DNA from 3 places in the Parasphingomonas caseinilytica genome. Region 3 is predicted to be linked to each of the others. Evidence: predicted binding sites of a transcription regulator. Region 3 holds the regulator's gene; each other region holds the start of a gene.
What was found. The regulator LexA, encoded in region 3, represses DNA repair genes until DNA is damaged. The targets are predictions, from matches to a motif close to GTTCCNCNCTTGTTCT.
Positions count from the first base shown of each region.

Region 1: a site for LexA is predicted at 8,735-8,750, ahead of U1738_RS20035 (ImuA family protein). Genes of this name have one in related genera too.
Region 2: a site for LexA is predicted at 7,162-7,177, ahead of U1738_RS18415 (ImuA family protein). Genes of this name have one in related genera too.

Region 1 covers NZ_JAXOJL010000017.1:17,449-28,268, forward strand. Annotated here, with positions in the region: gene U1738_RS20000 (bacteriorhodopsin-like) at 1-609, opposite strand, end outside; gene U1738_RS20005 (LuxR C-terminal-related transcriptional regulator) at 855-1,478, opposite strand; gene U1738_RS20010 (hypothetical protein) at 2,128-2,439, opposite strand; gene U1738_RS20015 (DUF3606 domain-containing protein) at 2,453-2,632, opposite strand; gene U1738_RS20020 (hypothetical protein) at 2,708-2,986, opposite strand; gene U1738_RS20025 (error-prone DNA polymerase) at 2,999-6,262, opposite strand; gene U1738_RS20030 (Y-family DNA polymerase) at 6,259-7,797, opposite strand; gene U1738_RS20035 (ImuA family protein) at 7,961-8,638, opposite strand; gene U1738_RS20040 (hypothetical protein) at 9,309-9,857, shown strand; gene U1738_RS20045 (Ros/MucR family transcriptional regulator) at 9,984-10,484, opposite strand; partial or broken gene U1738_RS20050 (hypothetical protein) at 10,661-10,820, shown strand, end outside.
Region 2 covers NZ_JAXOJL010000010.1:143,520-154,339, forward strand. Annotated here, with positions in the region: gene U1738_RS18395 (M28 family metallopeptidase) at 1-216, shown strand, start outside; gene U1738_RS18400 (agmatine deiminase family protein) at 234-1,211, shown strand; gene U1738_RS18405 (error-prone DNA polymerase) at 1,377-4,937, opposite strand; gene U1738_RS18410 (Y-family DNA polymerase) at 4,934-6,478, opposite strand; gene U1738_RS18415 (ImuA family protein) at 6,369-7,157, opposite strand; gene U1738_RS18420 (KpsE/RkpR family capsule polysaccharide export protein) at 7,539-8,603, shown strand; gene U1738_RS18425 (NAD-dependent epimerase/dehydratase family protein) at 8,604-9,524, shown strand; gene U1738_RS18430 (glycosyltransferase family protein) at 9,604-10,820, shown strand, end outside.
Region 3 covers NZ_JAXOJL010000001.1:583,197-594,016, forward strand. Annotated here, with positions in the region: gene U1738_RS02685 (TonB-dependent receptor) at 1-847, opposite strand, end outside; gene U1738_RS02690 (molybdopterin molybdotransferase MoeA) at 1,120-2,304, shown strand; gene lexA (transcriptional repressor LexA) at 2,359-3,024, shown strand; gene U1738_RS02700 (ComEC/Rec2 family competence protein) at 3,400-5,643, opposite strand; gene gltX (glutamate--tRNA ligase) at 5,671-7,116, shown strand; gene U1738_RS02710 (citrate synthase) at 7,142-8,425, shown strand; gene U1738_RS02715 (hypothetical protein) at 8,427-8,627, shown strand; gene U1738_RS02720 (AI-2E family transporter) at 8,746-9,825, shown strand; gene U1738_RS02725 (sensor histidine kinase) at 9,791-10,820, opposite strand, start outside.

The DNA of each region.
Region 1 (10,820 bases), on a different contig from region 3:
AGGCGCCATGTAGACGATAGGGTAGAAGCCCCAGGAGGCGAATGTCAGCAGGCGGGCCTTGCGGACCAGGTTTTGAGCGGAGGCCGGCTGCTGCTTGATCGAGTCACCCAGGCCGCGAAACAATTCCCATACGATGTAGACGAATGGGATCGCCGACAGCGTACCCCATAGCGCCCGCGTCGGGATATCGCTGGCAATCTCGCCTGGATAGCCAAGCACGATCATAAGGGCGGCGGCCGAACCGAGCCGGAGCGTCTTCGAGGTGGTTTCCTCACGCGACAGCCGCATCACGAGTATCAGCTCTACCAGCAACAGCGGCACCGTGAGCAGCCAGTCGACGTAGCGATATGCGTCGTTGAACGCGAAGCCCGTTGCCGAGACCACGCCATCCTTGAACGTGAAGGCCGCGTTCCAGCTCTCGAAGATGCGCAGGTAGTGATAGGCGGCGATGCCGGTCACCAGACCGGATATGGTCAGCGCGGTGCGATATGCCGGGGCGACCTGCGATCGGCTCAGCCACAAAAATGCCGTCGCTGCTGCCATCGTCGCGAAGGTGAATGAAAACGCATTATAGACCAGCGAGAATTGAAAGGGTGTGATGCTATCCATCGGTCTCTCCGTCACGTTGATGCACGACGCGAACGCGACGGGCATGACTATCGTTGGAGGTTGCGCGACCGTGGCAGTCACGGTCTTCGGTTCCCCAGGATTGTCGTCACAGCAACGGCGGGAGGGACATTCCGGACCGTATGTCGAATGGCAAGTGACGTACGGCCTTGTCGCCGTGACGACATCCAGGGTGATAAGTTGCCGCCCGGCCGACGGCGATACGGACCTTGTGCCGTATCGCGCGGCTAGAGGCCGGCTTCGACCGCCATCCGGATCAGGTCGGCCGTGGTGTGCAAGCCAAGACGATCCATCAGGATCGCGCGGTGCATCTTCACGGTCTTCTCAGCAAGGCCCAGTTCGGCCGCAATCTGCTTGTTGAGCAACCCGTTGGCGACCAGCGTCAATACCTGCCCCTGCCGCGGCGAGAGAGCCTTGACCATTTCCGCGGCGCGGATGCGCCGCATGCTGGACGGAGCGGCTGCGTCGGCGTCGATCTCGACCTGCGAACCGAGAAAATACAGCAAGTCATCCTGCTCGTCATAGATCGGCGCCACGAGAACCGCGTTGCGAAATGGTTGCCCGCTGCGTTTGTAGTTGAGAATCTCGACGAGTACCGGCCGATGCTCTCGCACGCCGCGCCGGATTTCCTCGGTCAGCCAAGGTTCGGTCGCGGGCCCCGAGAGAAAACGGCAATTACGCCCGATCACTTCTTCGGCAGGATAGCCGGTCAACGCGCAAAACGCCGCGTTGCAGGTCACTATCGGATTATCCGGCAACCGGGGATCACTGATTACCGACGGTATCGGGCTGTCGGCGACGAGACGGACATGACGACTCTCGGAGAATAGGGTGTCTGTCCCCTGGGCCATTTCAGCTGCGCGAACTCTTCATCGGCAGGATCATAGCGGCAGCGCGATGGGATGACACCTGAATTAACGTTCGAACCAGCAGTTGTCGCCCCCAGGCGATGGCCGGCGTGACGATCACCCAGACAGAGTCTATCAGCTCGCGGCTGAACCGCTTGTCGCCTTGTCATCGCCTTGCAGTCGGGCTTGTCATGGCACGCAGAAACTTTCGCCCCTTAAGCCGTTGAAGGTGAGATTTTCTTTTTTTTGGTCCTCCTTCTGAAGATCGCAGCTCCGCTCTGCGCCGTCGTCATCAGGTAAGATCGAGGAAACGACAGGTATCGCAGGCTTGTTTCCCGGGGACCGGATCCTCTGTTCGGTAGGAGTTGGTCTTTTGCTCCCATTCTCCGTCTTCTGAACGAACGGCTAAAATGCAATGACCTTCGCCAAAAGCGGTCGTTCCGGTTTCCACCAGATTACAACGCTGCGCATGCCAGACTGTCGCGTGTGGCCGCAGTGCAGGGCTCAAGATCGATTATCTTCTGCTCAGCCCAGTGCTCACGCGTAGCTTAAAGTGGCACAGGTCGATGCGCACGTTCGCGTATGGGGGAAGACGAGCGAACATGCGCCCGTCTGGATCAAACTCAAATCACCGCGAATCCGCCGCCGCTAATCAATCGACGTATGCGTCAGTGAACCAAGCCGCGTAGGGCGTCGTGCGGGCCATGTGTCGATTGAGATCTGGCGCCCCGTCCGTCCACCAAACAGGCCCGCGTTCCCCAAGCGCCACCTTGGCAGCGTTCACGTCGGCATGCGCCCGGTTTTCCGCCGCCGCATCGTTTGTACGGCGCGCGGCGGCGACAGCCCGCCGTGCGTCCATCAACCGCGCCACCAGTTCTTCTCGCTCGGTAGCCGACAGCGACGGATTTGACGCACGCCAGAGCCGTCCCCGCACTATAATGTATCGACCATCGGGCGTGGTCATCGGCGATGCGGGGTCATGCCTTTTTGAAATGGCGTTCAACCGCGTCGGCACCGTTGCCAACCGCTGCTACCGCATCGTGCAACTCATCGGCGCTGACGCAGAACTTGTCGGTCCAGTAACGAACTTCATAGTCTTCACCGAGCGCGATCCGCGAGGCATCTTGCGGCCCGCGCAGTGTCTTGTCGTCAGCCATTTCCGTTCTCCATCTGGAACATCCCGAACGATCGTGACTCCATTTGGATGCTGGCACTTCTCTGCGAACCACAACTTATGGAACGACACTGTCGTCATACCGGCCCGCCCGGCGAAGCTGCCGCACGATGCCGTTGAACGCCGCGGTCACGCCCTGTGCCCGGCCGATCTCATTTTCTTGTCTGGCGGCATCCCAGTACAGTTCGAGCGGCCACCGTTCCGGACAATGCTGCAGCAGGCAGCGTAGCGCCAGTCGCACCTCGACACCGTCCACCCGGCCGTCGGCCGACCGTGACACGCCCGAGCGCAGGATATGCACGGAGAGCGCGATGACGACGCGCTGATGTCGTGGCATTTTCGCCAAGCTTCACCGAAAGTCGTGTGACTTGAACCGCACGACCTCCTCGGGGTCCATGCCCTCGGCATGCGGTGGCCAGTATGAGTTGCGAGGACGCGGATCCCAGCCAGCGTCACCGCGATCAGGTGAGCCGGCATGGCGCGCGCCATCACCGCGCCCCGTGCGATGCGGAAACGACATCTCGCCGACCCGGTGCAGCAGATCGCCATGATCGATGATCCGGTCGCAGATGATATGGATCACCTCGCCCTCGCGCTGCACGCGCCCCTTCATGCCGATCATCGAGGCCGACATAACGGTGCGGCGCTGGCGCTCGAACCGGTCGGGCCAGAGGATGCCGTTGGCGATGCCGGTCTCATCCTCGATCGTGAGGAACAAGATGCCCTTGGCGCTGCCGGGCTTCTGTCGGACGAGGATGATCCCGGCGACCTCGACATGTCGGCCGTCACGAATGGTCGTAAGATCCGCGCATTTGGTGACGCCGCGCCGGGCAAGCTCGTCTCGCACGAATGTCAGGGGGTGGGCCCGAAGCGAGAGCTGTAACGCGCGGTAATCCTCGATCACCTCCCGTCCGTCCGTCAGCGGACGGAGCGCAACATCGGGCTCCACCCCTTCCGCGCTGAACGCCTCCGCTGCCCGATCGGCGGCCGCGAACAAAGGCAGCGGGGCCTCACCCAGACCGCGCACCTTCCACAGCCCCTGCCGACGATCCGCGCCGAAGCTGTGAAACACATCGCCATCGGCGAGTTTCTCGATCGCGGCACGTTGCACCCCCGAGCGCTTCCAGACATCTTCGACGGACTCGAAGTTCGTCGTGGCGCGCGCGCCGACGATCGCGGCACCATCGGCGTTCGACAGGCTTCGCACGATACGCAGGCCCAGTCGCACCGCAAGATAGCGACCGCCGGTCGGCTCGAGCGTGCAATCCCAGCGACTGGCGTTGATACAGGGCGGTCGCACTTCGACGCCGTGATCGCGCGCATCGCGGACGATCTGCGCTGGCGCGTAAAATCCCATCGGCTGCGCGTTCATTAGTGCCGCGCAGAAGACATCGGGATGGTGGTGTTTCATCCAGCTTGAAGCGTAGGATATCTTGGCGAAGCTGGCCGCGTGGCTCTCGGGGAAGCCGTAAGAGCCGAACCCCTCGAGCTGACGGAACGTGCGCTCGGCGAACTCGCGTGGATAGCCACGTAATACCATGCCCTCGACCAGCTTCTCGGCGAAATGCGACACACCACCGGTGAACTTGAACGTCGCCATGGCGCGCCTGAGCTGGTCCGCCTCGGCTGGCGTGAACCCAGCGCCAACAATCGCTACCTTCATCGCCTGTTCCTGGAACAGCGGGACGCCCAGTGTCTTCTCGAGCACGGCGCGAAGTTCCGGCCGGGGATATTCCGGCTTCTCCAGTCCCTCGCGCCGGCGAAGATAGGGATGCACCATGTCGCCCTGGATGGGGCCGGGTCGCACGATCGCGACCTGGATGACGAGATCGTAGAAGCGTCTAGGCTTCATCCGCGGCAGCATCGACATCTGCGCGCGGCTCTCGATCTGGAACGTACCGAGCGTGTCGGCCTTCTGGATCATCGCGTAGACGTCCGGGTCATCGTCCTGCAGATCGGCAAGCTCGACCTTCAATCCCTTGTCGGCCTCGAGCATGTTGAACGCGCGGTTCATGCAGCCGAGCATGCCGAGCCCCAGCACGTCGACCTTCATAAACTTCAGGGCATCGATATCGTCCTTGTCCCATTCGATGATCTGGCGGTCATCCATCGCCGCCGGTTCGATCGGCACGAGATCGTCGAGCCGGTCGTGCGTGAGGACAAACCCGCCGGGATGCTGGCTCATATGGCGCGGCACGCCGATCAGCTTGCGCGCCAGATCGAGCGTTAGCCGCAGCCGGCGGTCGGCAATGTCGAGGTTGAGCTCGTTGACCTGTTTCTCGCCCACGCCTTCGGCCGACCAGCCCCAGATCAGTCCGGCGAGCGAGGATGTCAGATCCTCGGGGAGGCCCATTGCCTTGCCGACATCGCGCACGGCACCGCGTGCGCGATAGCGCTGGACGACAGCGGTCAGGGCGGAGCGATCGCGGCCATAGGTCTCGTAGATCCACTGAATGATCTCCTCGCGCCGCTCGTGCTCGAAATCGACGTCGATGTCGGGAGGTTCGCGGCGCTCGCCCGATACGAACCGCTCGAACAGAAGCTCGTGCTTGATCGGATCGATCGACGTCACGCCAAGCACGAAGCAGACGCACGAGTTGGCGGCGGATCCGCGTCCCTGGCACAGGATGCCGCGCCGGCGTGCTTCGCGCACGATCGCATAAACCGTCAGGAAATACGGCGCGTAGCCAAGCTCGCCGATCAGACGAAGCTCGTGCGCGATCTGGTCGGTGTAGGCGGCTGGCACATCCCCACCGAACATCCGATCAACCGCATCAGCCGCCAATTGCTGAAGTGCTTCCTGCGCGCTCAATCCGTCGATCAACCGTTCGTGCGGATATTGATAGGCGAGCTCGCCCAGATCGAACGTGCAGGCACGCGCAATATCGACGCTGGCACGTAGTGCATCGGGATAGGCTGCGAAGCGCCGCACCATCTCGGCTGGAGACTTGAGCGCGCGGTCGGCATTGACCTCACGCCGGTAGCCAAGCTCATCGACGGTGCACTTCTCGCGTACGGCGGTCACCACGTCCTGCAACAGCCGGGCTTCGGGCGCATGATAAAGCACGTCCCCCGTGACTACGGCCCGGACGCCCGCGCCCCCGGCTTGCCGCGCCAGCGCATCGATCCGCACCGCGTCACCCGGCCGACGTCGCTGAAATAGCGCCATATAGCCGCGCTTGCCGTACACCGCCCTCAGATCAGCAAGTGCCGCGAAATTCTCTTCGTCGGCCTCATGCGGCAACAGAATGGCGATGATGCCCTCGGACCAGGGTCGAAGATCGTGCCAGTGGAGCAGGCAGCCGCCTTTGCCCGCGCGCTTCTTGCCAAGGGTTAGAAGCCGCGTGATCCGCGACCAGGCCGGGCGATCCGTCGGGAGCAGGATCAGGCGGCGGCCGCACGACAGGTCGACGCGCGTACCGGCGATTGAGCGGACTCCCGTCGCCTTCTGGGCTTCCCAGGCACGCACGACACCGGCGACGGTGCCGATGTCACCAATGCCGAGCGCCGGGTATCCAAGCATAGCGGCGGCGGCGAACAGCTCCTCGGGGCTGGACGCGCCGCGTAGCAGAGAGAAATGCGTGAGCACCTGCAGCTCGACATAGTCGGTCATGCGAACACGCCATGGATCCACCAGCTGAGATCGCCGGTCTCGTCGACCATCCCGTCGCCACGCCGGAACACCCAGAAGCGCCCGCCGGTCTCATCCTCGACCCGGTAGTAATCCCGCACGGCCCAGACTTCGGCGTCGCGGCGCCACCACTCGCCGTGGATCCGCTCGGGGCCGTCGCCAGCGACGACCTTATAGCGCTTGCCACGCCACTCGAACCGCCGTGGCGGCTGATCCGGCAGCAGCGCGATCACGCCCCAGAGCGGCTCTGGCCGCGCGAACAGCCGCACCGGGCGTTGCCAGTTCGGCCAAGTGCCCGGTGCCACCACCGGGTCGGCACGCGTGACCGCACGCTCCGGCACATGGCTGGCCATCGGTGCCACCCTGAACACCGCGGCAGGTCCGATGCGTCCAGCCACGACGTCGACGAGCCGCGCGGGATCCCGCACCACGACGTCGCCTGCAAGGACAGCGCCGAGATCGACGGCGTCCAGTGGCTCGGTATGCGGGGCGGCAAGCCAGAATTGCTCCATCCCCATGCCCGGATCGATCTTTTCGATCCGAAGCTTGAGCAGCCTCAGCAGATGCGCCGTCTCGCGGGTCGGGCGCGATGTGCCGACACCGACGATCTGCTCGGTCCCATCGACCCGCGAGCCGACGAAGCGCAGCGAGCGGACACCCAGTCCGCGCGTTTGCAGCACGGTTGCGAGATCGCCGAGCAGGTCTTCCATGACCCGCGCAATCGCCTCGGCAGTGCCGATCGGCTCGATCAGCCGCCGTTCGACGACCGGGGTGGTGACGTCCATCCGCGGCGTGATCGGCTCGGCGACGCCGCCGATCGCCTGATCCAGCCTCTTGATCGCGGCGAGCCCCAACCGGCGCGCCAGCGGTCCGCGCGCGACGGGCAGCAGGTCGCCGATCGTCTCGAACCCGAAGCGTCGTGCCGCCACAAGCGCCGTTCCGCTCAATCGCAACGCCGCGACCGGTAGCGAGGAGATCGCGCGCACCGTCTCGCGCGTAGGCACGATCGTCAGGTCGTTCGCAGCGAAACGAGCCAGCGCGTGCGCCGCGCCGGCGGTATCCGCCACCGCAACGCGCGCGGTGAACCCGGCGCGCTTGCAGAAGGCGAGCAGCCGCTGGCAGAATCTTGTCTCACCACCGTGAAGGTGATCGCAGCCCGCCAAATCCAACCAAAGGCCATCGGGCGGCGTCGCGGCCGCGATCGGCGACCAGCGCCGCACCGCGAGCAGCGCAAGTCGATCGAGCAACGCGGCGTCCGCGTCCGGGTCGGCGGGACGAAAGTCGAGATCCGAGACCAGCGCCCTCGCATGCGTTGCCGCCATCCCGACATGCACGCCGAGCATGGCGGCAGAAGGACACGCCGATACGATCTCCTCGCGGCGACCGACCTTGCCGACCAGTGCCAGTGGTGCCCGGTGGAAACCGCACGCGCTGAACCCGCCGGTTACGTCTGCCGTCCCGAGCTCGGTTTTGAAGGGGTGGCTTGCCGCCTCGGACCTCCGGCCAAGCTCGCGCATGGGTGGCCGGGCATGCGCGGGCAGCGCCGCGATCTGCTGGTCGACGCTTGCCTGGGACGGTGCCTGTGCTCGCGCCCAGCGCGCGCCGGGCCGCCAGTCTCCGCCACGCGGGACCGAGCAGGCACCTGGATCATCGTCGTGGGCAAATTGGAATGCGCCGCGCTCAGGCAGCGGCATGGCGCGCCGTTCCAGCCGTCTCAGCCGTTCGATGGCCAAGTGCGGCAGGAACAGCGAGACGACCCGTCTCATCGCAGCCCTCCAGGAGAATCGAGAACGCTTCACCGCCGCGCTGACGTGCCAGCTCAACCAGCCAGCGAGGCCGGCCGACGCCCGCCACGCCCAGACGCTTCGACGGCGCGCTGGCTATGCGCCAACGGGTGCAGGCCGCTGACGGCTCGGCCAGCGGATCCTGCTCACGAGCACGCCTTCTGCGAAGCAACAGGACTGGGATATCCGCATCGGCGGCGACGAGTTGTAAACGACGGGTGGCTACCATCGGTACGCGGCTCGCCTCGGCCACAATCGCAGACGGCGTGCCGTCGCGGATAGCATCCTCGACGACCGCCAGCAGCGCGTTGTCGTCACGAGGCTGTGCGTGGATCAGATCAGCGGAGCACAGGCCGGCTTGTTCGAGCCCCGGCGCGTAGAGGTCGGAGCGGCAGCTGACCCACAGCACCAACCCGCCATTTGAGCACGCCTCTCGCGCGGCAATTCCGGCAAGAAATAGCGTGGCCGCCGCATCGTCGACCAGCGATGAGGAGGCGGCTGCCGCCTCGTGCAGTGCGCCGGCGCGCAGGCCGCCTGCCAGGCGGCGATCCAGCTCCTGAACGCCAAACGGCATGATACGATGGTCGACATTCGGTGTCGCGACAGCTCGTAAGTGGGCTAGGCTCGGCAGGGAATCGGTAGCGGCGGGCATGACGGTAAGACTCGGAGTGTTCCTTTTATGTTCCGTTAAAGTTGGGTTGGGGTCAAGCGTCGAGCGAGTCCGAATACTATCAGCTGCGCAAATGAACGATTTGGGTCTGGCATGAGCTGAGACCCTCGCCTGCCCGAAATGACACCTCAATTCCCTGGTAAGCGCGCAAGCTGGTCCCTGGCTCGAACTACAGATTTTCCGGGGAAAGCACGTGCCGCACGTCCCGGGGGATGGCGTCTGGGAAACGCCCTTTTGGTGTCAATCCGATAGCGGACCTTCGCAACCTGCCAGTCGTTGTATCAAGACCAAGGAGAAATGGCATGACGATCGAACCGGAACGTGACGAGGAAGATACCAACGAGGCGGACGCGATGGAAGAAGCGCAGAAGGACGCTGCTGAGGAGCGGAAAGAGGGCGGATACCAGTAATACATCAACCTGGACGGTGCCGGGCGCCGCGTAAACTCTACGGGGGCCACTTGCCGGACGGCATAACCCGCGGGCTGCACTGTAGTGCCGAAGCGGGCGAACATAGCGTGTGGATGAGCCGTTAGCTTTGGGGTGGCGCAGCGTCGCCTCAAAAGGGGATCGATATGTTGCTATTTGCTATTGCCGCTGTGGTCACGGAAGTCCCGCCTGGAAATATAGGGCCAATCATGCCGGGCACGATCACGGTCGGCCTCGCCAATCAAGATCCGGCCTCACAAGATCGCGCCAAAACAGATGATAACGACCCCTTTGTCAGAGCGACCCAACAAGCGCTGAGCAACGCGAACTTCCTTGTTCTGCCAGTCGGGCCACAAAGCCGCTACGTCGCCACCATCGAGGTCAGTCAGCAGCAACGTGGGTCCGTTGCCGCCGATGGCGCCGAAGATAGGCCCGCTGCCAACATCGGCAATGGGGTGAGCGCCCGGGTAACATTGCCATCCAGAAAGACGAGCCTGCACGGTCTTGTAGTCACACGATTACACATCGAGGTGCGCCTGCGTAGCGATCGCCATCTGGTCTGGTCAGGCAGCGCGTTAACCGCTCAAGTGTCTGGAACTAGAGATGGGTCCGCGACCGCGGTAGGCGCGAAGCTTGCAAACGCGTTGGTTTCGCAATTCCCCAACACGCTACAGGAGCCCATTTCTGTTCCGTGATGATCTCTGAACTATCACGAGGTGGAATGGCCACGCAGGCAATCGCGCCGGGTGCGGAAAACCTGTAGGCCAACCTATGCACTCGGATCGGTGAGGGCAGGCCGAAGCCCACCCTCAATGCCTGTTTCATTCTGACGCGTCACCCTGCGCCGCTTTGGCGGCGCGAACCTTACGGGGGGCTTTTGCTGCCTGCGCGACCTTAGCCTGCCGCCCCTTGGAGCCCAGACCAATCCGGTGCGCCATCGCGCGACGTGCTTCCGAATAGGTCGGTGCGACTATCGGGTAATCGGCTTTCAGATTGTACCGTTCACGATACTGCTCAGGTGTCAGGCCGTTGGTGGTCAAGTGACGACGCAACGCCCTATACGGCTTGCCGTCGATCATTGAGATGATGAAATCCGGATTGGACAAAGACTTCCTTGCAGTGACCGCAGGCTCGTACGTCTCCTCCTCGGCCGGCGCTTCCGTGGGTGCTTCGAGCGAGAGCGAAGTCACGGCTTCGTGCATGGACCGCATGAACGCCAGGACCTCATCGGCACCAGCGCGTGTATTGCTGTTTGAGAGCCAGGCAATTGTTAAACTCGTGGCGAGTTCCACCACGTCGATCTTGTCTTCAGTCTCGGCCATTACCGTATCCTTATGTTGCGACGGGTCGCCGGTGCCACCTCATCGTGGCCGAGTAAAGCAAAACGCAGTTTTTATGTTGAACGGAACATCGCCTCGCTCCTGAACACGTCGCATAGTACGAATTAACATGGTGGTTATAGCACCTGTTGCTCATCCGGTATTAGACGTGGTTCTTCTTGTCCGATTTAACTTCGCTGTTCGGGCTAGGCCTCGATCCTATAATGGTGACATTGCGCGTCCCAACCGACCGGCAGATCAGCGGTAAACGCCAATCGCTTGGCATCGATTGCCGCGATTTGGCGACCAGCCAGCGCGTCATCGACGATGGCCGGCGCG
Region 2 (10,820 bases), on a different contig from region 3:
GCGGGCAAGGCCGCGACCGAGGATTATGTCGTCAACCGCTATCACAAGCCGCAGGACGAATATGATGCGAAGTGGAACTGGGACGGCGCGGTTTCCGACCTGAACGTCTATTATGCGCTCGGCCACGAACTGGCACAGGGCGATGTGTGGCCGAACTGGTATCCGTCGGCCGAATTCCGCAAGATCCGCGACGAAAGCCGCGGCGCGGCTAAATAGCAACGGGCGAAGCTACGATGACGAAGCAATTGGTGCAGCCGGCGGAATGGGCGCCGCACAAGGCGGTGTGGATCGGCTTTCCCAGCCACCCGGACCTGTGGCTCGACGATCTGGAGCCGGCGCGCGAGGAGGTGGTGGCGTTCGCCCGCGCGGTGCATGCCGACGGGCGCGGCGAGCGCGTGATCCTGGTCGCCGCCGATGAGGAAGCGGCCGGCGCGGCGGGGGCGATGGCCAAGGGGATCGCCGATGTCGTGGTCGAGCCGTTCGGCGATATCTGGCTGCGCGATACCGCCGCGATTCTGCTCAGCGACGGCACGGCACGCGATTTCCGCTTCAACGGCTGGGGCGGAAAATACGATCTGCCGGGTGATGACGATATCGGCCAGCGTTTGGCCGCGCGGCGGCGCATCCATGCCGAACGTTGCGACTGGATCTTGGAAGGCGGCGCGATCGACGGCGACGGCACCGGCCTCGTCGTCACGACCGAGCAATGCCTGCTCAACCACAATCGCAATCCCGGCCTGTCCAAGGCTGAGATCGAGGCGCGGCTGCGGTCCGATCTCGGTTTCACGCAGGTGATCTGGCTCGGCGAGGGGCTGATGCACGATCATACCGACGGGCATGTCGACAACCTCGCGCGCTTCGTCGCGCCCGGCAAGCTGGCGATTCCGCAGGCGGCGGAGAACGATCCCAACTGGCTCATCTATCAACACGCCGCCCGCGACGCGGGACTTCATGACGGGATCGAGATCGCACTGCTCCCCTCCCCCGGCCGCGTGCTGCGCGACGAGGAGATCGTGCCGGCGAGCTATATGAATTTCTATATCGGCAATGCGGTCGTGGTCGTGCCGCAATATGGCGCGCCCAACGATGCGGCGGCGGTGGCGGCGATCCAGGCCCTATTCCCGGATCGCGAGGCGGTGGGCCTGCACGCCGATCATATCTTGACCGGCGGGGGCAGCTTCCACTGCATCAGCCAGCAGATACCGGGGTGAATTTGCGGGATCGCGATAGCGAACCTTAGAAAGAAGACTGGTTCACACGAAGGCGCAAAAAGAAGTGAAAGGAGGAAGATTGCCTCCGGCGGTGATGCGAAGCGCAGATTTTCAAAACTTCTTTTCGTGCCTTTGTGCCTTTGTGTGAAACCCCTTCTCCTACGCTCAATGAAAATCCCGCGACTTGGGAATGATCCGCACATCGCGCGGATGGCGGTGGCGCGGGGTGTTGTGCCCTGAAGGTGCCGTATGCTTGGCATCGGGATATCGCGGCTGCGGGTGTTCGAATATGTCCGCCCGCAGCACGGGCATATCGGCCTTGTCGAGATCGGACAGATGATCGAGCAGATCGGTGCGGTCCACGATCCGCGACGCCATCAGATGGACGACATTGCCGTCGATCGGGCCGGCCTTCTGCACGATGCCCTCCACCTCCATTAACCGCGATGCCATCACCTGCCGCCGGAAATGTTCGAACATCCGCGCCCACATCACGATATTGGTCACGCCGGTTTCGTCCTCGATCGTCACGAAGATCGCATTGCCCTTGCCGGGCCGCTGACGGACCAGAACGATCCCCGCCGTACGCACCTGCGCGCCGTTCCGGCTCGCCGACGTCGCGGCGCAGCTCAGCACACCTTCGCCACTGAGTATCGGGCGCAGAAAGGACATCGGGTGCGCCTTCAAGGACAGGCGCGTCATCTGATAGTCGGCGACAACGTGTTCGGCATCGGACATTGCCGGCAGAGCCATATCCGCTTCCTCGCCCAACTCAGCCGCCTCGGCCGCGGCGAACAGCGGCAGTGGGGCGGATGGCGTACGCCGCGCCTCCCACAAGGCATGGCGCCGGCCGAGCCCGAGCGACCCGAAGGCATCGGCATCGGCCAACAGCCGGAGCGCGCGTTCGGGCAGGTTGGCGCGACGGGCGAGGCTTTCGATCGAGGTGAACGAACCGGCATCTTTGCGTGCCTGGGCGAGCGTGCCGGCCCAGTCCTGTTTGAAACCGGTGATCTGGCGCAGGCCAAGCCTTAAAACGAGATGCCGCCCGACCAGTTCATCACGGCCATCCTCGCAAGGGCGAGGATGGCGAGGAAGGTCATGGGATGGCGCCAAACCCTCCGACCGCAGTTCCAGCGCATTGTCCCACGCGCTCGCATTCACATCGATCGCCCGCACCTCGACGTCATGCTCGATCGCATCGCGCACGATCTGCGCCGGAGCATAGAAACCCATCGGCTGTGAATTGAGCAACGCGCAGGCGAATACCGCCGGATGATGGCATTTGATCCACGACGAGACATAGACCAGCCGCGCGAACGACAACGCATGGCTTTCAGGGAAGCCATAGGAGCCGAAGCCCTCGATCTGCTTGTAACATCGCTCGGCGAAATCCTGCTCGTACCCCCGCGCCACCATGCCCCCGACCAGCTTCTCGCGGAAATTATGCATGCCGCCGACATTGCGGAACGTCGCCATCGCGCGCCGCAACTGGTTCGCTTCGCTAGGGGTGAAGGCAGCGGCGACGATCGCCAGCTTCATCGCCTGTTCCTGAAACAGCGGCACGCCATAGGTGTTGCCGAGCAGGGTTTTCAACTCGTCCTCCGGCCCGAATCTTGGATCGGGCGCGGGATATTCGACCTTCTCCACCCCGGTGCGCCGACGCAGATAGGGATGCACCATATCGCCCTGGATCGGCCCCGGTCTAACGATCGCGACCTGCACCGTCAGATCGTAAAGATTCTTGGGTTTAAGGCGTGGCAGCATGTTCATCTGCGCTCGGCTTTCGACTTGGAACACGCCTATGCTGTCGCCCTTTTGCAGCATCTCATAGACCGCTGAGTCGGTGCTATCGAGATCGACCTCCAACGTGTGTTCGCCGAAACCGTGCCGTTCGAGCAGGTCGTAACTCTTGCGAATGCAGGTCAACATGCCGAGCGCCAGCACATCGACCTTCAACAGGCCGAGCGCATCGATATCGTCCTTGTCCCATTCGATGAAGGTGCGATCCGCCATGGCCGCGTGGTGCAGCGGCACCGTCTCATCCAACCGGTTTTCGGTCAGCACAAAGCCACCGACATGCTGCGACAAATGGCGCGGAAACGGCGCTTCGAGAATCTGGTCCATGATGAATCGCAATCGCGCGATCTCCGGATTGGCGAGATCGAACCCGGCGTCGGTGATGCGGCGATCCTCCATGTCGCCGGAATGGCTGCCCCACACGGTACTGGCCATGCGCGCGGGGATGTCTTCGCTCAGTCCCAGCGCCTTGGCGACTTCGCGAACCGTGCTGCGCGAGCGATAATGTGCCACCGTCGCGGCGATTCCGGCGCGGTGGCGGCCGTAACGCCGGTAGATATACTGCATCACCTCCTCGCGCCGTTCGTGCTCGAAATCGATATCGATATCCGGGGGCTCGTCGCGTTCGTCGGACACAAAGCGCGAAAATAGCAGATCGTGCTGCATCGGATCGATCGAAGTGACGCCGAGCAGGAAACAGACTGCGGAATTGGCCGCCGATCCCCGACCCTGGCACAGGATCGGGGGATCCTGTGCGCGCGCGAACCTAACCAGATCGTAGACGGTGAGGAAGTAATAGGCGTAATTTCGGGCGCTGATCAGGGCGAATTCCTCCGCCAGCGTGGCGATCACCTTGGGCGGCATATAATCGGCATAGCGCTCGATCGCGGCGGACCAGGCGACATGCTCGAGCCAGGCTTGTGCTTCCCATCCCTCGGGGACAGGTTCGTGCGGATATTCGTAGCGTAGATCTTTGAGATCGAAGTCTATGCGTGACAATAGCACCTGCGTCTGCGCGATCGCTTGCGGGTGATCGCGGAACAGACGCGCCATCTCGGCAGGGCTTTTCAGATGGCGTTCGGCATTGGCCTCCAGCCGCTTGCCCGCCGCTGTGATCGTCGTGCCGAGGCGGATGCAGGTCAGCACGTCGTGCAACGGGCGCTGCTCCGGCGAGGCGTAGAGCGCATCGTTGGTCGCGATCAGCGGCACGCGCGCGGCGTTCGCGATGCCGTTCAGACGAGCGAGATCGCGCCCGTCCTTGCCACGATGAGGCATCGCCGCGCCGAGCCAGACCCGATCGGGTGCCACCCGACGCAGCCGGTCGAGAGTCGCTTCGATATCGGCGGGCGGCACTTCCACCAGCCGCAGCGCCGGCTTCGGCGGATCGCCGTAATCATAGTCCACCGGATCGCGATGCTCCTGCTCGTCCCGAGCGGTGGAGTAAGGCAGCACGATCAGCAGCAAATCCTGCGCATAATCGATCAGATCGGCGAAGCGCAGGATGCAACCGCCCTTGACCGCGCGCAGGTTGCCGACCGTGAGCAATCGCGTCAGCCGCCCCCAGCCATAGCGTGTGGCGGGATAGGCGACGATATCCGGCGTGCCATCCACGAACACCAGCCGCGCGCCGACGACCAGCCGCAGGTCGATTTCACATGCGGCCCATTCCTCGTCGCTCAGCTTCTCGGGCTCGCCCGCTGCCTTCTTGTCGGCGAGCAACGCCACGCGTGCCCTGTCGGGTGCCGTCTTCAGCGCGGACCAGCCCCTCACCACGCCGGCGACGGTGTTGCGATCGGCGATCCCGAGCGCAGTCATGCCGAGCGCGTTCGCACCGGCGATCAGGTCGGTCGCATGGCTCGCCCCCCGCAGGAACGAATAATTCGTCGCCGCCACCAGTTCGGCGAAGGGCGGATCGGTGGCCCGGCTCACGCGAAGAGGCCGTGCACGTACCAGCCGGGATTCTCGCGCTCGGTGCCGTACAGGCCGTGGCGGAAGACCCAGAAGCGGCGGCCGCGCGCATCCTCGATGCGGTAATAATCTCGCGTCGGGCGGGGTGGGCCATCGCGCCACCATTCGGCGGCGATGCGTTCAGGCCCCTCGAAGCGGGTCACATCGTGCAGGTTGCGCCGCCAGCGGAAGCGTTGCGGCGGTCCATCCGGCACCTCGGCCAAGACCTGGATCAACTGTGGCGGATCGAACAGGTGCAGCGGGCGGCGCGGCGGCTCGCCCGGCTCCGGCGCATCCCAACTAGCGGGCGGCGCGACAACCGCCGGCAGCGCGAGCACCGCCTGTTCGGGGATGTGCGTATCCTGCGGGATCAACCTACGGAACCGCCCGCGCCCGAGCCGTGTGCTGAGCCGATCGATCAGCGCGGCAAGTTCGCCCTCGGCCACCGCCCCGCCCTCCAATTGCAATTGCGTCGGCGCTAGGGGGGCAAGCGTCGGCACGGCCAGGCGGATCATGTCGAAGCCGAAGCCCGGATCGATCGGATCGGCCAGCCCGTCGATCCGCTCCTCGAACAGGCGCATCACCACCTTCGGATCGCGCACGGCGAGACTCGTCTCGACCGCGAGATCGACCGTCAGGCCATCGCTGCGGAACAGGCGCGCGGCGAAACGCCGACCTCCCTGATGCTGTTCGGCCATCGTCTCCGCGACTTCTGTGGCCAGCGCCTCGAGGATGTTCAGCGCGGCGGCGGTCTGCGTCACCGGCTCGGCCAGCCGTCGCTCGACCAGCAAGGCGGGCGGCACCCGGCGCGGTACGATCCGGCTATCGGATTTGCCCGTCAGTCGGGCGAGCGCATCGACCATCGCATCGCCGAAGCGCGCGGCGAGCGGTGCGGTCGGGCGTCCGGCAAGATCGCCGATCGTCTTCAACCCCGCCCGGCGCAGCGCCAGTTCGGTATCCTCGTCGAGTCGGAGCGCGATCACGCCGAGCCGCAGAACCGCCGCCGCCTCGCCCGGCGCGGGCATCGTCTGGAAACGCGCGAGCGCCTGTGCCGCCTCGGGCGAGGCGGCCAGCGCATGCCGCACCTGCAGACCATAAGCGTCGAGCCGGCGCTCGATATCCGCCGCCAGATCGTCCTCGCTGTCGCCATCATGCAGACAGCCGGTGATATCGAGGGTCACCCCGTCCGCGCCATCGATCGCGACCAGCGGCGTGTAACGATCGCAGCCATCGGCGACGCGTTCGAGCAGGGCATCGTCGGCGGCGGGATCGTGATCGAGCGCCACCAGTTCGGGCAGGCGGGCGCGGGCATCGGCCAAGGTCATACCGGTCGCGATCCCCAGCCCCTGCGCGGTGCGATCAACCGCCACCAGCCGCATCGCCCCCTGCTGCTTCTCGACGAAAGCGTGCGGGCTATCCGGCGCGCCGGCGCGCGCCACCCGGTCCGCCGGCAGAAACGGAAACCACAGCGCCAGAAAGCGCCGCCGCCTGATATCCGGCCGGCCGGAAGATTGCCTCGTCACGATCCCACTCCACACACCAGCGACCGCCGGCCTTTCCGCCGCGTTGCCGCGACAATTCCACATCCAGCGTCGGGAAACCCGGCGCGTTCGCCGCCAGCGGCACCGCCGCCGCCGATCGCACCTGCCAGCGCGTGGTCGCGGCACTGGGCGACGGCTCGGCGGCGACGCGCAGCAGCAAGGCGGTTACGCCCGAACTTTCCGCAGCCATGGCGAGGCGTCGGCTCGCCGTAAGATCGAGCATGCGAGGATTTTGCCAAAGTTCGACCACGACCATAGCGACGTCCGCGCAGCGCGTTACGTCCGCCGCAACACACAACAGACTGAGGGCATCGGGCAGCATCCCGACGATCAGGTCGAGGCCGCGCAAACCCAATTCGATTATTCCGGGCATGTGCAGCGCGCCGCCCGCACCCTGCGCATTATCCTGCCTGAGCCAAACAACCGACCCCAGACCGGCGCGACGCACGATCATCGCCGCGAAGCCCGCCGCACTGCTCACATCATCGGCATTGAGAGCGAAAATTTCGTGTACCCGTCCACGCTCCAGCCCTCCGCCGAGCCGAGCATCGATCTCCTCATGGCCGATACCGACAAAACCTGACGTTTCCGTCTGGCGCAGGCCCTCCAGTTGAGACACATGCCGCCTGAGTGCGGCAATAATTTCGACCGAATCACGCATTACAGTTCCCGTTATGTTCCAAATCGTCCGATGCTGGATCGGAGTCAAGCACGGCTGCCCAAATATATCCGGTTCGGGGACGGAGTCGTTCCAACCCACGCGGTTTCGGAACCCCAGGCCTGGCCCTTGCCGATCACACGTCTCGGCCGGACGGCGAGACGTTCCATCAGCTCAGGCCGGTGGTACGCATAAGTTGCCACGCGGCCTGTTCTGACGCATAGGCGTCGCCGCTTGCCAGATGACCAAAGGGATTGAATATTGCGGGTTCCCTCGCCTGATCACGCTCACGAGGGGCAATTCGATACGGTTCGAGGCCTCCCCAGGGCAGAGTGGCCATGGCGCCACACTGCAGCCATATTGAGACACATAACGACCTTCCGCTTGTGGCTGATGATCGTCTTGATACCGTCGACTCTGTTTGCTCTGTATTTGATGCTGATCCAGACTCCCTCCTATGTATGTGAATTTCGCGCCATCGTGCGGAACGCGCAGGAGGGTGGCAATTCTGCATTTCCGCAACTTCCCGGAATTGGCCTGCCTGCCGTCAACGCTGCAGACAGCTATGCTATCATTCAATATCTGGAGAGCGGCCCGGGGGTGAGCGAACTTGATCGACGGCTGAACCTCAAGCTCATCTATTCGTCACCGCGCATCGATCCGACCTCAAGGCTGTCACCGAACGCGTCGAGCGAGGCTTTGTGGCGGTACTGGCAACGCCGTATCGACGCCTATTATGAGAATACGACCAACACACTGGTCGTGAAAGTTCGCGCGTACGACCCCGCTACCACGCTGCGCTTGTCTCAAGCCGTACTCGCTGCATCAGAGCAATTGGTTAACACCATGACGACCCGATCCCGGCGTGATCTTGTCGCCTACGCCCGCGCAAATGCCAGTGAGGCAGGGATGGCGCTGCGCCAGATCAATGTGCGGCTTCAGAGCCTGCGGAATCAGCGCGGACTGATCGATCCACAGCTCGTCGCCAAAGCCAACCTCGAGCAGCAGACTCAGCTCCAAAACGAAATCATCAAGGCTCAGGCCGAGTTGTCCATGCGAGAAAGCTACTCTCCTAGCTCACCTGCCCTGCCTGCTTTTCGGACCCGCATCGCTTCACTTCGCTCGGCGCTCGGCGCTCTTCAGTCGCGCTCGACCGGCGAACAAAATGGTACGGCCAATCTCTCGGGCGCGCTCAGCGCGTTTCAGCAATTGCAGGTCGAGCAGGATTTTGCGCAGAAACGTTATGAACTCGCTATGGTGGCCCAGGAAAAGCAGCAGGCGCAGGCCGCGCAACAGCAATTGTACTTGGACACTATCTTTAGTCCTACGCTTCCTGAAGAAGCAGATGCTCCGCGCCTTGCGCTTTCGCTGGCGATCTTTCTGGGCTTTGCGATGAGCGCGTGGATCATCGCGTCGCTTGTTCTGAAATCCTACCGTGAAAGGATTTAAGTGGCGGATATCTTGATAACCGGTGGCAGCGGCGTCGCGGGCGCTGCACTAGACGCCTTGCTGACCGCGCGTGGTGCAGATATTCGGGTTCTGCGCGGCCGGGCCGATGGCGACCTTGAGGATTGGCACGTCTGTCGTGCCCTGTTCGAGCGCGAGAAGCCGAGGCTTGTCTACCATCTGGCGGGCGCAGTGTTCGGCCTGGGCGGTAACACCGCTTTTCCAGGCGATGCTTTCCGGCGCAACACGCTGCTCAACCTGCATGTCATCGAGGCATCGCGCCAGATCGGCGTCGAAAAGATAGTAGCCATGGGAACCGCTGCGATATACGCGGATGGCCTTCAGCAGCCGATGCGAGAGGATGATGCGCTCAAAGGTGAGCCTCACGCCTCGGAATATGCCTATGCGTTCGCCAAGCGCGGGATGCTGGTACAACTCGAAAGCTATCGTCGGCAGTTCGGAACGCGCTTCGCCTATGCGATATCAACCAATCTTTATGGTCCGCATGACCGATTTAACATCGAATACGGCCACGTCATTCCGTCACTACTGATGAAGTTCGAATCCGCAAGTCGCGACGGTGGTGTCGTAGACATCTGGGGCGATGGCTCTCCCCAGCGCGACTTCCTTTATGCCGCGGATGCGGCGGCCGGCCTTGCCAAGCTGATGGATCAGGGGGAAGGCACCTATAATCTTGCCTCTGGCAAACCTGGAACCATCCATGAGTTGGTGACAGCTATCGCGGCATTTTATCCCGATGTGGTCTATCGATGGGATCCCGAGAAACCGCTCGGTCAGTTACGGCGATCCTACGACGTGACGAAGATCCAAGACATCGGTTTCCAAACGTCCTATTCCTTGAATCGCGGCCTCGAAGAAACGATACTCTGGGTAAAAGAGAACTTCAATTCGCTTCGTTCATGATTTAGATCACGACATCTATTAATCGATTTCTTCTGAATTCTAATAAGAAATTCTCTTTTTTATATCGGGGACATTAGATATGGCAAGATTAGCCATAGTCAGTACTTACAATGAAAACTGTGGGAACGCATCTTATACACACGTCCTCAAGACAGGATTTAGTGAATTCGTTGATGTGGACGTATTGCCGCTCGATCTTTTCCTTCTCCAAAAGAAGGACAAAATTTTCCGGCAGGCTGGAGATGCGCATATCCGATCGATCGCCGCAAAACTGCGCGAATATGATTACGTCAACATTCAATTCGAGGCGGGTTTGTTCGGAAAGACGATTGGCGACATCAAGCGACGGATCGGATGGCTCATTGCGGCGGCACCAAATGTCATATTGACTATGCATCGGATCGATGTGGAAGCAATTCCACGTTCTCGGGCATTATGGCAGGCGATCAAGCAGATGTCCTTGATGCCCTGGAAGCGGCGGGCCGGTTCGCAACGGTTCGTGAATCTGTATCGCGATATCGTGGAGCAAGTCGGCCATGAATCAAAGCGCAAGAATGCTTGGATAAAAGTCCACACCAAGCGTGAGCGAAGGGTCGTTACAGATATCTACCGCATGCCCAATTGTTTCGACTATCCTCTAGCCTTCCTGACCCCCGAAGAGCGCGATGCGGCTTGGGGACAAGCGGACGTCAGCGGCTTTCGAGAGAAGCATGGCTTTGCTCCCGACGATAAGATCGTTGGCCTGTTCGGCTATATATCGGAATATAAAGGGATCGAGACAGCGCTTCAATCGCTCTTGGAACTACCACCCGAATACAAGCTGGTCTTGTTCGGCAGCCATCATCCACAGTCGATTCAAGCGCATTCGGCCGTACATCCATTCATCGAAAAGCTTATGGAATTGATGGGCGAAGTCGACGAAGAGGTTTACGCCCGTGAGATGCGTACCGCAAAGTTGAAGAGATTGGGCATGCCCGTGGTTCAATTGGGCGAACCACAGCGATTGGCCGACGCATCAACCCAGCACCCGCCCCTTCCGCTTCTGTCTGAACGGGTCCGTTTCATCGGCAGCTTGCCGGATCCTGAATTCATCGAAGCGCTCCGCCTGTCTGATGCGGTAGTTCTTCCTTACATCGAAGTCGGACAGAGCATGTCCGGTGTAATTGTGCTCGGAATGGAAGCAGGAGCAAAATTGGTCTGTGCCAACAACCACTCATTTGCCGAGACGCGTAAATATTTCGGTGAAACATTTCTCGGTTTTGACATCGGAAACTATATCGAGCTGGCGCAGAAAGT
Region 3 (10,820 bases):
AGATCGTCGAGGTGCCCTTGTAATCGCGAGCATGGCCCGAGACGTTGATCGACAGGTCGCTGGTCGGCGTGAACAGCAGTTGCAGGCGCACGTCCTTCTCGTCGAAGCCGCCCAGCGCATTCTTGCCGCCGGTCGTGCCATCAGGACCGGTGCCGGTGAAGGTGTTGTCGACCCAATTGTCGCGATGCTGGTACAGGCCCGAGATGCGGAACGCGATCTTGTCCGCGACGATCGGGCCGCCGACGCCGACGTCCGCCGTCACCGTGTTGTACGTGCCGTACGATGCCGAACCGCGGCCCTGGAACACCTGGCTCGGGCGGATCGTGTCGAACTTGATGATGCCGGCCGTGGTGTTGCGCCCGAACAGCGAACCCTGCGGACCGCGCAGCACTTCCACCTGGTTGACGTCGAACACCGGGTTCGACTTGAGCACGACATGCTCGAGCACGACATCGTCTTGGATGATCGACACCGGCTGCGACGCGCCGAGATAGAAATCGATATTGCCGAGGCCGCGAATGTAGAAGCGCGGGAAGATGCGACCGGTGGTCGTCTCGGCATAAAGCCCCGGCACACGACCGGCGAGCGACAGCGCGTCCTCGCCACCGCTCTGGAAGGCGCGCAGGCTGTCGCCGTTCACCACCGCGACCGACACCGGCACCTTCTGCAGATTCTCGCTGCGGCGCTCGGCCGTCACCACGATCTCGCCGATCTCGCCGCTGTCGGCGGCGTCCGCAACCGGCGCTGCGGCAGGAACGTCCTGCGCGGCGGCCAAAGTCGGGATCATCATCGCACCGAAGGCCGTGCCGATCAGCAAAGCGGATTTGGCGAAAGTCTTGTTCAACATCATTCTGTCCCTGAACTCTAAACTATTGGTTTGATTGAAATTCATGCGCAAAAAGGCACGCCGCCCGCCAATGCGGGCACCGCTGTCCCTCTCGCTAAATCTGGCTGATCCCCGCCTTGCCGGAAGCACTATGTAACGATTGAGACCGAATCGTGACACAGTTCCCCACGCCGATCGAAAAGGCCAATGTGTGTTTTTGGGGTCACACCCTTGCGGCGAGCGGCGCGAATATTTCCTGTTCCAGCGCCGATGATCGTGACACTGAACGCCTCATGCCTCCCGCCCTCCTCGCCGTCGCAGAAGCCCAGACCCGTCTCTTCGCGCTCGCCCCCGCCATCCCCGAGGAAACCATCCCGCTCGCCCAAGCGATCGCTCGCTGGCCGACCGATGCGATCCACGCCCGCCGCACCCAGCCCGACGCCGATCTGTCGGCGATGGACGGCTATGCGATCCGCTACGACGACCTGCCCGGCCCGTTCGCGCTGATCGGCGAGAGCGCCGCTGGCCACGCCTTTGCCGGCCAGGTCGGTGCAGGCGAGACGGTGCGCATCTTCACCGGCGCCGCATTGCCGCCCGGCGCAGACACCATCCTCGTCCAGGAAGAGGCTACGCGAGAAGGCGACACGATCCACCTCACCGGCGAAGGCCCCGCCCGCCACGCCAGCAGCGTCCGGCCCCGCGGGCTGGATTTCTCCGCCGGCGACGTGTTGATCGCGAAAGGCGACCGCCTCACCCCCGCAGCACTCGCGCTCGTCGCCCTCGGCGGCCATGCCACTCTTCCCGTCATACGCCGCCTGACCGTCGCCATCGCCGCCACCGGCGACGAACTCGCCCGCCCCGGCAGCGACGATCCAACCAAATTGCCCGAAACCAACGGCCTGATGCTCGCCGCGATGCTGCGCGATCTGCCCGTCGACATCATCGATCTCGGTATCATCCCCGACGATCTCGCCGTCCTGACCGCCGCCTTCGCCGCCGTCCGCGCCGACATCCTCGTCACCACCGGCGGCGCATCGGTCGGCGACCACGACCTCGTTCGCCCCGCGCTGGAGGCGGCCGGTGGGACGATAGATTTCTGGAAGATCGCACTTCGCCCCGGCAAGCCGATGATGGCGGGCCGGTTGGGCGAAACGGTCGTGCTCGGTCTGCCCGGAAATCCGGTGTCGGCCTTCGTCACCGCGACGATCTTCCTCCGCCCGCTGATCGCCGCCATGTCCGGCGCGGCCGATCCCCTGCCCCGCACGCTCGCCGCCCCGCTCGGCGAACCGCTGCGCGCCAACGATCACCGCACCGATTATCTTCGCGCCGAATTGCGCGACGGACGCGTCTACGCTTCGACGATTCAGGACAGTTCGATGCTGCGCACGCTCGCCCGCGCCAACTGTCTGGTGCTGCGCCCGGCTTACGCTCCGTCAGCGGAAACAGGCGAGTCGGTGGACATCCTCCCGCTCGCTTGACACCCATCGAAGTGTTCCATAAAGGTTCCTCGTCTGTTCTGACGGAGGAACGCAATGCTTACGCGCAAGCAGCACGAGCTTATCTGCTTCATCAACGATCGGCTCGAGGAATCGGGCGTATCGCCCTCGTTCGAGGAGATGAAGGAGGCGCTCGACCTCAAGTCGAAGTCCGGCGTTCACCGCCTCATCAGCGCGCTCGAGGAACGTAAGTTCATCCGCCGCCTGCCCAATCGCGCCCGCGCGCTCGAAGTGCTCAAGATGCCCGAGCGCGGCGAGACCAAACCTGCGGTCAAGGCGCCGGAGGTCAATATCCGCAGCCTTCCGCAGCCCGCCAACGACGTGATCGAGATCCCGCTGCACGGCCGGATCGCGGCCGGTGTGCCGATTGAGGCGTTCGAGGGGAGTGCGATGCTCGCCGTGCCGGCGGCCCTGCTCGGTGGCGGTGAGCATTATGCGCTCGAAGTGTCCGGCGATTCGATGGTCGAGGCCGGTATCCTGGATGGCGATTACGCCCTCATTCGGCGCGCCGATACCGCCCGCGACGGGGAGATCGTCGTCGCGCTGATCGAAGATAGCGAGGCGACGCTCAAATATTTCCGCCGCGAAGGCGCGATGATCCGGCTCGATCCCGCCAACCGCGCCTATGATCCGCAGCGCTACGCGCCGCAGCAGGTGCGCGTTCAGGGAAAGCTCGCCGGCCTGCTCCGCCGCTACGACTGACGTTCGAAGCTTCGGGCGGGCGGTCGTTTTGCATCGGCTTTCCAACGGAGGCCGGCAAGGCGCTCATCGTCATAGAATGCAGTCCTAACCACGCCGTCATCCCGGACTTGATCCGGGATCCATCAAGCGGCTTTCGATACGCCCGTTATTTCGGCCGGCCGCGTTCGGCATGGGGTGACTACGCCCGTGCTGATGGCGCTCCATTGCTCATTAGAGCATGGGCACGTGAGGTTGAACCATTCCCCTTTCCGTTCGTCCTGAGCTTGTCGAAGGACGTGCTTCAGGCGCAACCGTCCGTGCGGGGGACGTGCTTCGACAAGCTCAGCACGAACGGTTTTATTTAAAGTCATCGCGCTCCAGGCGATCAAACCAGACTCACTCCGCACCCCTGCGTGCTGCACGCGGATGCCAGCGATCACCGGAAAAGCGCGATCTCCCGAACGAACTGGACGGCGCGTTATCGGCACTCGCCACCCGCCACGGATGCCGATCCCCCGGCCGCACCACGCTGACGACGCTCTGCCGCAACAGGGTGACAGCCACACCCCCCGTCTGCGCCAGCATGGTCTTGTCCAATCGCAGCCAGCGCGGACGACACCCCTTAGGCAACCACCGCTCGCTCACGACGATATCCGCCGTCACACAGGCGGCGACAAGCTCCGCCACCGGCACCAGATACGCACTGCGCGTCGCCAGAATCCGCCAGGCCCGCCCGTCCGCCTCACGCTCGATCAGGCACAGATCACGACTGCACCGCGCCTCGGATCGTTCGGACAGTAACATCGGCGCGCCGTCCACCCCGCCATTCTCGGCCAAAGTGTCGGAAATGTAGTCGCCCGCCCGATCGCGCAGCATCGCCAGCCCGCCATTCGTCGTCCGCACCGCGACATGCCGTCCATCGCCCGTCACCAGCAGGTCCGGCGCCGGGGTGATCAACGCCCAGACGATACCGAACCCGAGCGGCGCGATCCCCAGTCGCCGCCACCGGGTCCGCCACAAGGCGATCCACAATCCGCCGATCACCGTCGCGGCAAACGCCCCCGCAGGCATGGCGGGCAATGCCGCAACCGATCCCGGAGCCTCCGCCGTCGTCCGCGCGATCCACAAAAGGACCGCCAGCGCCTTGTCGGTCACCCACCAGAGCGACGCACCGAGGCCAACGAAGTCGAACGCCAGGGACAGCGCCTCCATCGGCATGATCACAAAGGTCGTCAGCGGAATCGCGACGATGTTGGCCACCACGCCATAGAGTCCGGCCTTGTGGAAATGGTACAACCCGATCGGCAGCAGCGCGATCTCCACCGCCAGACCGGTCAGCACCAGCGCCCCGATCGCCCGCCCGAACTTCTTCGTGCCCGGCTCGTCCCGCGCGGCTACCAGCGCGCGAATCCCCGGATGTTCGTTCAACGCCACGATCGCGGTGATCGCCGCGAACGACAGCTGGAAACTCGGCCCGGCCAGTGCCTCCGGCCACAACAGCAACACGATCACCGCCCCCGCCGCGACCAGCCTGAGCGTCATCGCCTCCCGCCCCATCGCCAGCGCCACCAGCACCAGCAAGGCCGCCACGCACGATCGGATCGTCGGCACCTGCGATCCCGTCAGCAGAGTGTAGCCGATCGCCGCCGCCGCCCCCGCGCCCGCCGCGATCAACGGCAGGCGAAACCGCAATGCCAGCCACGGGCTCAACGCCAGCAAGCGCACCACCACCAGCATCGTCGCAGCGACGACGGCCGTTATATGCAGCCCGCTGACCGACAACAGATGCGCCAGCCCCGAACGCCGCATCGCCTCCGCATCCTCCTCGGATATCGCGCCTTCGTCTCCGGTCGCCAACGCGCTGGCGATGCCGCCCGCACTGCCCTCCAGACTGTTCTCGATATGTGCCGACAATCGCTGCCTCAGTGCCGATCCCTCGCCTTCGCCCGCTGTCACGATCCTGACCGGCGCAAATCCCCGCCCGGTTCCGCCGATCCGGTCGAACCACGCCACCCGTGCATAATCATAAGCGCCCGGCACCGCAGGCTGGGGCGGCGGCATCAGCCGCGCCCGCAGCGCGATCACCGCTCCGCGCGTCAGCCCCTTCGGCACATCCGCCTCAGCCAGATTGACCCGAACGAACGCGGGCAGCGCCATTGGACTCCGCCCTGCCCCAGCCTCCGCCACCCGGATCGGTGCCAGTCGCAATCGCACCAGTTCGCGCGCCGGCAGCGGCTGGATGCTGTCCACCCGCGCCTCGAACGTCGCGATCGTCGCTCGTGTCAGCACCACGCCGCGCGCCTGCTCGGCCCGCCACCATACCGAGGCCAGCCCCAAAGCCGCTGCCAATCCGGCAATGACGATCGCCCGCGCCGCCCGCCCGCCGCGCCCCAAGGCCATCGCCCCCAGCGCCACCGCGCCAAACAGCAACAACGCCGTCGCCCAACTCCGCTCGTCCGGCAATACGAACCACGCGGCGATCCCCAGGCCCAGCATCACCGGCAGCCACAAGACGAGCTGGTCGCGCTCCGCCTCCAGCCAACGCTCCACCCCATTCCGCACCTGCGTCAACGCGCCGCGCCCGCCGATTTGAAGCGGCTTGGCACGCGTGCTAGGGGGCTCGGCGGCGGAACTGGCCATCATCATCAAGTTTGGGAGCAAGCGCGGTTGGGCGCAACTAACGAAGCAGGGGCGGCCAATCAGGCGACGCCCCCGGCCACCAAGGTCGTCACCCGGTTCGCGCCTTCGCCGACCGGTTTTTTGCACATCGGCGGCGCGCGCACGGCGCTGTTCAACTGGCTCTATGCCCGCCATCACGGCGGCGACTTCCTGTTGCGTATCGAGGATACCGATCGCGCCCGCTCAACCCAGCCGGCGATCGACGCGATCCTCGATTCGATGACCTGGCTCGGCCTGGATTGGGACGGCGACACCGTCTATCAATTCGCCCGCGCCGCGCGCCATGCCGAGGTCGCCAACCAGTTGCTCGCCACCGGCAATGCGTACAAATGCTACGCCACGCCCGAGGAACTTACCGCGCTGCGCGAATCCCAGAAGGCCGCCAAGCAGCCGATGCGCTACGATGGCCGCTGGCGCGATCGCCCGGATAGCGACGCCCCGGAAGGCGCACCGTTCGTCGTCCGTATCAAGGCACCGAAGGACGGCGCCACGACGATCGACGACAAGGTCCAGGGCGCGGTGACGGTACAGAATGCCGAACTGGACGATTTCGTCCTGCTGCGCTCGGACGGTACGCCGACCTACATGCTCGCAGTTGTCGTCGATGATCACGACATGGGCGTCACCCACGTCATCCGCGGTGACGATCATCTCAACAACGCCTTCCGCCAATTGGCCGTGATCCGCGGCATGGGCTGGCCCGAGCCGATCTACGCCCACATCCCGCTGATCCACGGCACCGACGGCGCGAAGCTCAGCAAGCGCCACGGCGCGGTCGGGGTCGATTCGTACCGCGACGAACTCGGCATCCTGCCCGAGGCGCTGGACAATTACCTGCTCCGCCTGGGCTGGGGCCACGGTGATGACGAGGTCATCAGCCGCGATCAGGCGATCGAGTGGTTCGACCTGTCCGGCGTCGGCAAATCGCCCTCGCGTTTCGACCTCAAGAAGCTCGAAAACCTCAATGGTCATTACATGCGGGAATCGGACGATGCCCGTCTGGCGGCGCTCGTGGCCGGCAAGCTTGGCTTCGCGCTTTCGCAGGCGCAGCATGATGTTCTCGTCCGCGCGATGCCGTCGCTAAAGCCCCGCGCGGCCAATCTGAACGAGCTGACCGTCGCCACCGCCTTCCTGTTTGCGGTACGGCCGCTCGAAATCGACCCCGCAGCCGCCGATCTGCTGAAGGGCGACGCCCCCGTCATTCTCGCAACCGCACACAGCGCGCTTGACGCGCTGGACGGCTGGGATACGGAGAAACTCGAAGACGCGGTTCGGCAGGTCGCCGAGCAATCCGGGGTCAAACTCGGCCAGGTCGCACAGCCCTTGCGGGCCGCGCTGACTGGCAAGAAGACCTCGCCGGGGATTTTTGACGTGCTCGTATTGCTCGGGCGTGAGGAAAGCCTCGGCCGGATCGCCGATCACATGAACGCCTGAACGGGCTACGAGAAAAGGACGTAGTATGAGCGAGACCGCAAAGCTGAGCGTCGGCGGCAAGGATATCGAAAGCGCCGTCCTGTCCGGTACCGTCGGGCCGGACGTCATCGACATCCGCAAACTCTATGCGCAGACCGGCAAGTTCACCTACGATCCGGGCTTCACGTCCACCGCATCCTGTGATTCGGCGATCACCTACATCGACGGTGACGAAGGCGTCCTGCTCCATCGCGGCTACCCGATCGGCCAGCTGGCCGAGGATTCCAGCTTCATGGAGGTCAGCTACCTGCTTCTGAACGGCGAGTTGCCGTCGAAGGAGGAACTGGATTCGTTCAGCCACACGATCAGCCGCCACACGATGCTGCACGAACAGCTGGCGACCTTCTATCGCGGCTTCCGGCGCGATGCGCATCCGATGGCGATCATGTGCGGCGTCGTCGGCGCGCTGTCGGCATTCTACCACGATTCGACCGACATCACCGATCCGCAGCAGCGCATGATCGCCAGCCACCGCCTGATCGCCAAGATGCCGACGATCGCCGCGATGGCGTATAAATATTCGACCGGTCAGCCGTTCCTCTATCCCGACAATTCGCTGAGCTACACCGGCAACTTCCTGCGCATGACGTTCGGCGTGCCGGCCGAGCCTTATGTGGTGAACCCGATCGTCGAAAAGGCGATGGACCGCATCTTCATCCTCCATGCCGATCACGAACAGAATGCCTCGACCTCGACCGTGCGTCTCGCCGGCTCGTCGGGTGCCAATCCGTTCGCCTGCATCGCGGCGGGCATCGCCTGTCTGTGGGGCCCGGCGCATGGCGGTGCCAACGAAGCCGCGCTCAACATGCTGCGCGAGATCGGTACGGTCGATCGCATTCCGGAATTCATCGCCCGCGCCAAGGACAAGAACGATCCGTTCCGTCTGATGGGCTTCGGACACCGCGTTTACAAGAATTACGACCCCCGCGCGACCGTTATGCAGCAAACCGTGCGCGAAGTGCTTGGCGAACTCGGTGTCACCGATCCCGTCTTCGACGTCGCGATCCAGCTCGAGGAAATGGCGCTCAGCGACCCCTATTTCATTGAAAAGAAACTGTTTCCGAACGTCGATTTCTACTCGGGCGTCATCCTATCGGCGATCGGTTTCCCGACCACCATGTTCACAGCCCTGTTCGCACTCGCCCGCACAGTAGGCTGGGTCGCCCAATGGAACGAAATGATCGCCGATCCGGAGCAGAAGATCGGCCGTCCGCGCCAGCTCTACACCGGCCCGACCCAGCGCGATTACGTCCCCGTCGGCAAGCGCTGACATGCCCTTCACCCGCATCCTCGTTCTCATCGTCGGCGTGATCGCGGTGGCGATGGGGTTGCTGTGGGCGGGTCAGGGCCTCGGCTATATCCATTGGCCGGCCAAGGGCAATTTCATGCTCGATCAGCGCGAATGGGCCGTAAAGGGTGCCCTCCTCGCGCTGCTCGGCGTGATCGCGATCTGGTGGTCGCGCCGGCGCTGACGCGGAAGACACTTCTTGTCGCTGAAACCGCGCCGAAGAAGCAGGTGTTTGAGGGAACACGATTTAATAGTGCGCCAAGGGTGATGATCTGCCAACATCCACCCCGGAAGGCAGCCCCGTGACCATCGAAAAACCCCAATCAAGCGGCGTCCATCAACGCCAGATCCTGCTGACGATCGCGATCGTCCTGCTCGCTCTGTGGATGGCGCTGGAATTCCTCACCCCGATCGCCTGGGCCGCGGTGCTAGCGATCGCCGAGTGGCCGTTGTATCGCCGCGCCACCAAGCGCTTTCCCCGGCATCCCGGCCTGATCGCTCTGGGCTTCACGCTGGCCACCGCGCTGCTGGTGATCCTGCCGCTCTCGCTTGCGGCGGTCACGCTCGCGCAGGAAAGCGACGGCGCGATCGCCTGGCTGAAGCACGCTCAGCAATTCGGCATCGCCGCACCGTCCTGGTTGCCCGGCATACCGCTGATCGGCACCCGAGTTGCCGCCTATTGGCAGGAGCATGTTTCCAATCCGCAGGCAGCCAATGCCTTGCTCGGCACGCTCAGCGCCGGATCGATCCTCGGCTGGACCCGTTCGATCGGCGGCGAGGTCGCGCGCGAATCGGCTTTGTTCCTCGTCACCCTGCTCGCCTTGGTGTCCCTGCTCGGCAGCGGGCGGGTTATTGCTGTGAAGGCACGCACAATCTTTGTCGGAATGTTCGGTGAATTCGGTGGAGAGTTTCTGCGTCGCATGACCGAGGCGGTGCGCGCCACCGTCAACGGCACGATCCTGGTGTCGGTGGTCGAGGGTGGGATCATCGGGATTGGCTATGCGGTGGCCGGGGTGCCCCAGCCGTTGCTGTTCGCCACCTTCACGATCGTCCTCGCGCTCATCCCGTTCGGGGCCTGGCTGATTTTCGGCCTGGCCAGCCTGATCCTCATATCGACCGGGCATGTGCTGGCCGGCGCGCTTTTGTTCGCGTTCGGCGCGACGATCATGACGATCGGCGACAATGTCGTGCAACCCTCGGTGATCGGCAGCGCGGTGGAATTGCCGTTCCTTCTCGCCATGATCGGCGCGTTCGGCGGGCTGGCCGAGCTGGGATTGGTTGGGCTGTTCGTCGGCCCGGTGATCATGGCCGCCTTGCTGCTCGTACTGCAGGAATGGCTCGAACCGGCTAGGGCCGATCCGGCACCCCATACGGCAACGTGAAGACGAACCGCGCGCCCTGCCCCGGCGCGCTGTCCACCGTGATGTCGCCGCCCATCGCCCGCGCCAGCCGCCGTGCGATATACAGGCCCAGCCCGTTGCCACCGGGCTCCCGCGCATCAACACGCTCGAATTTCTCGAAGATCCGCGCCTGATCCTCCAGGGCGATGCCCTTGCCCTGATCCGCCACGATGATGGCCGCGATATCGCCCTCGCGTTCGGCACGGATCCACACCATGCCGCCCGCGGGCGAATAGCGCACCGCATTGCCGATCAGATTGACCAGCACCTGCAAGGCGCGGCGGAATTCGCCGGTGGCGGGCAGCACATCCTCCAGCGCAGGCTTGTCGATCCGCACCTTGGCCTCGCCCGCGCGCACGCCGAGCAAGCCGGCGGCGCGGCGCGACACGTCGATCAGGTCGATCGCCTCGACCGCCACGACGAAATCGGGCCGTTCGATCGCCTGAAGATCCACCAGATCGTCGACCAGGCCCATCAGATGCCGCCCGGCATTGGCGATATCGGCGGCGTAGTCCGCATAATCCTGGCGCAATGGACCTTCCGATTGCGCATTGATGCTGTCGGCATTGGCGATAATCCGGCCGAGTGGAAAGCGCAGCGCAGCATCCAGCCGCGTAGCGAACTCGCCCGACAGGCCCTCGCCAATGGCAAGTGCCGGTTCGGGTCGTGCCGGCTCCGGCGCGATCATGTGCACCGCGCCGATAAACCCAGCAAACACGCCCATCCGATCGGTTCGCGGCGTCGCGGCCAGCCGTACGACCTGTCCCGTAGGTCGCAGCGTCGCGCGCTGATCGTCGAAGCGCTGCCGCATCGCGAGCCCGCCCAAGATCGGAAAAGCGCCCTCCTTGTCCTCGCCCAGCGCGAACAATCCGGTCAGCGGCTGTCCCAACATCTCGGTCACGTCGAAACCGTACCGCGCGCCAGCCCCCGCCGACAGGAACGTCAACCGCAACGACGCATCCGATTCCCACAGCCAG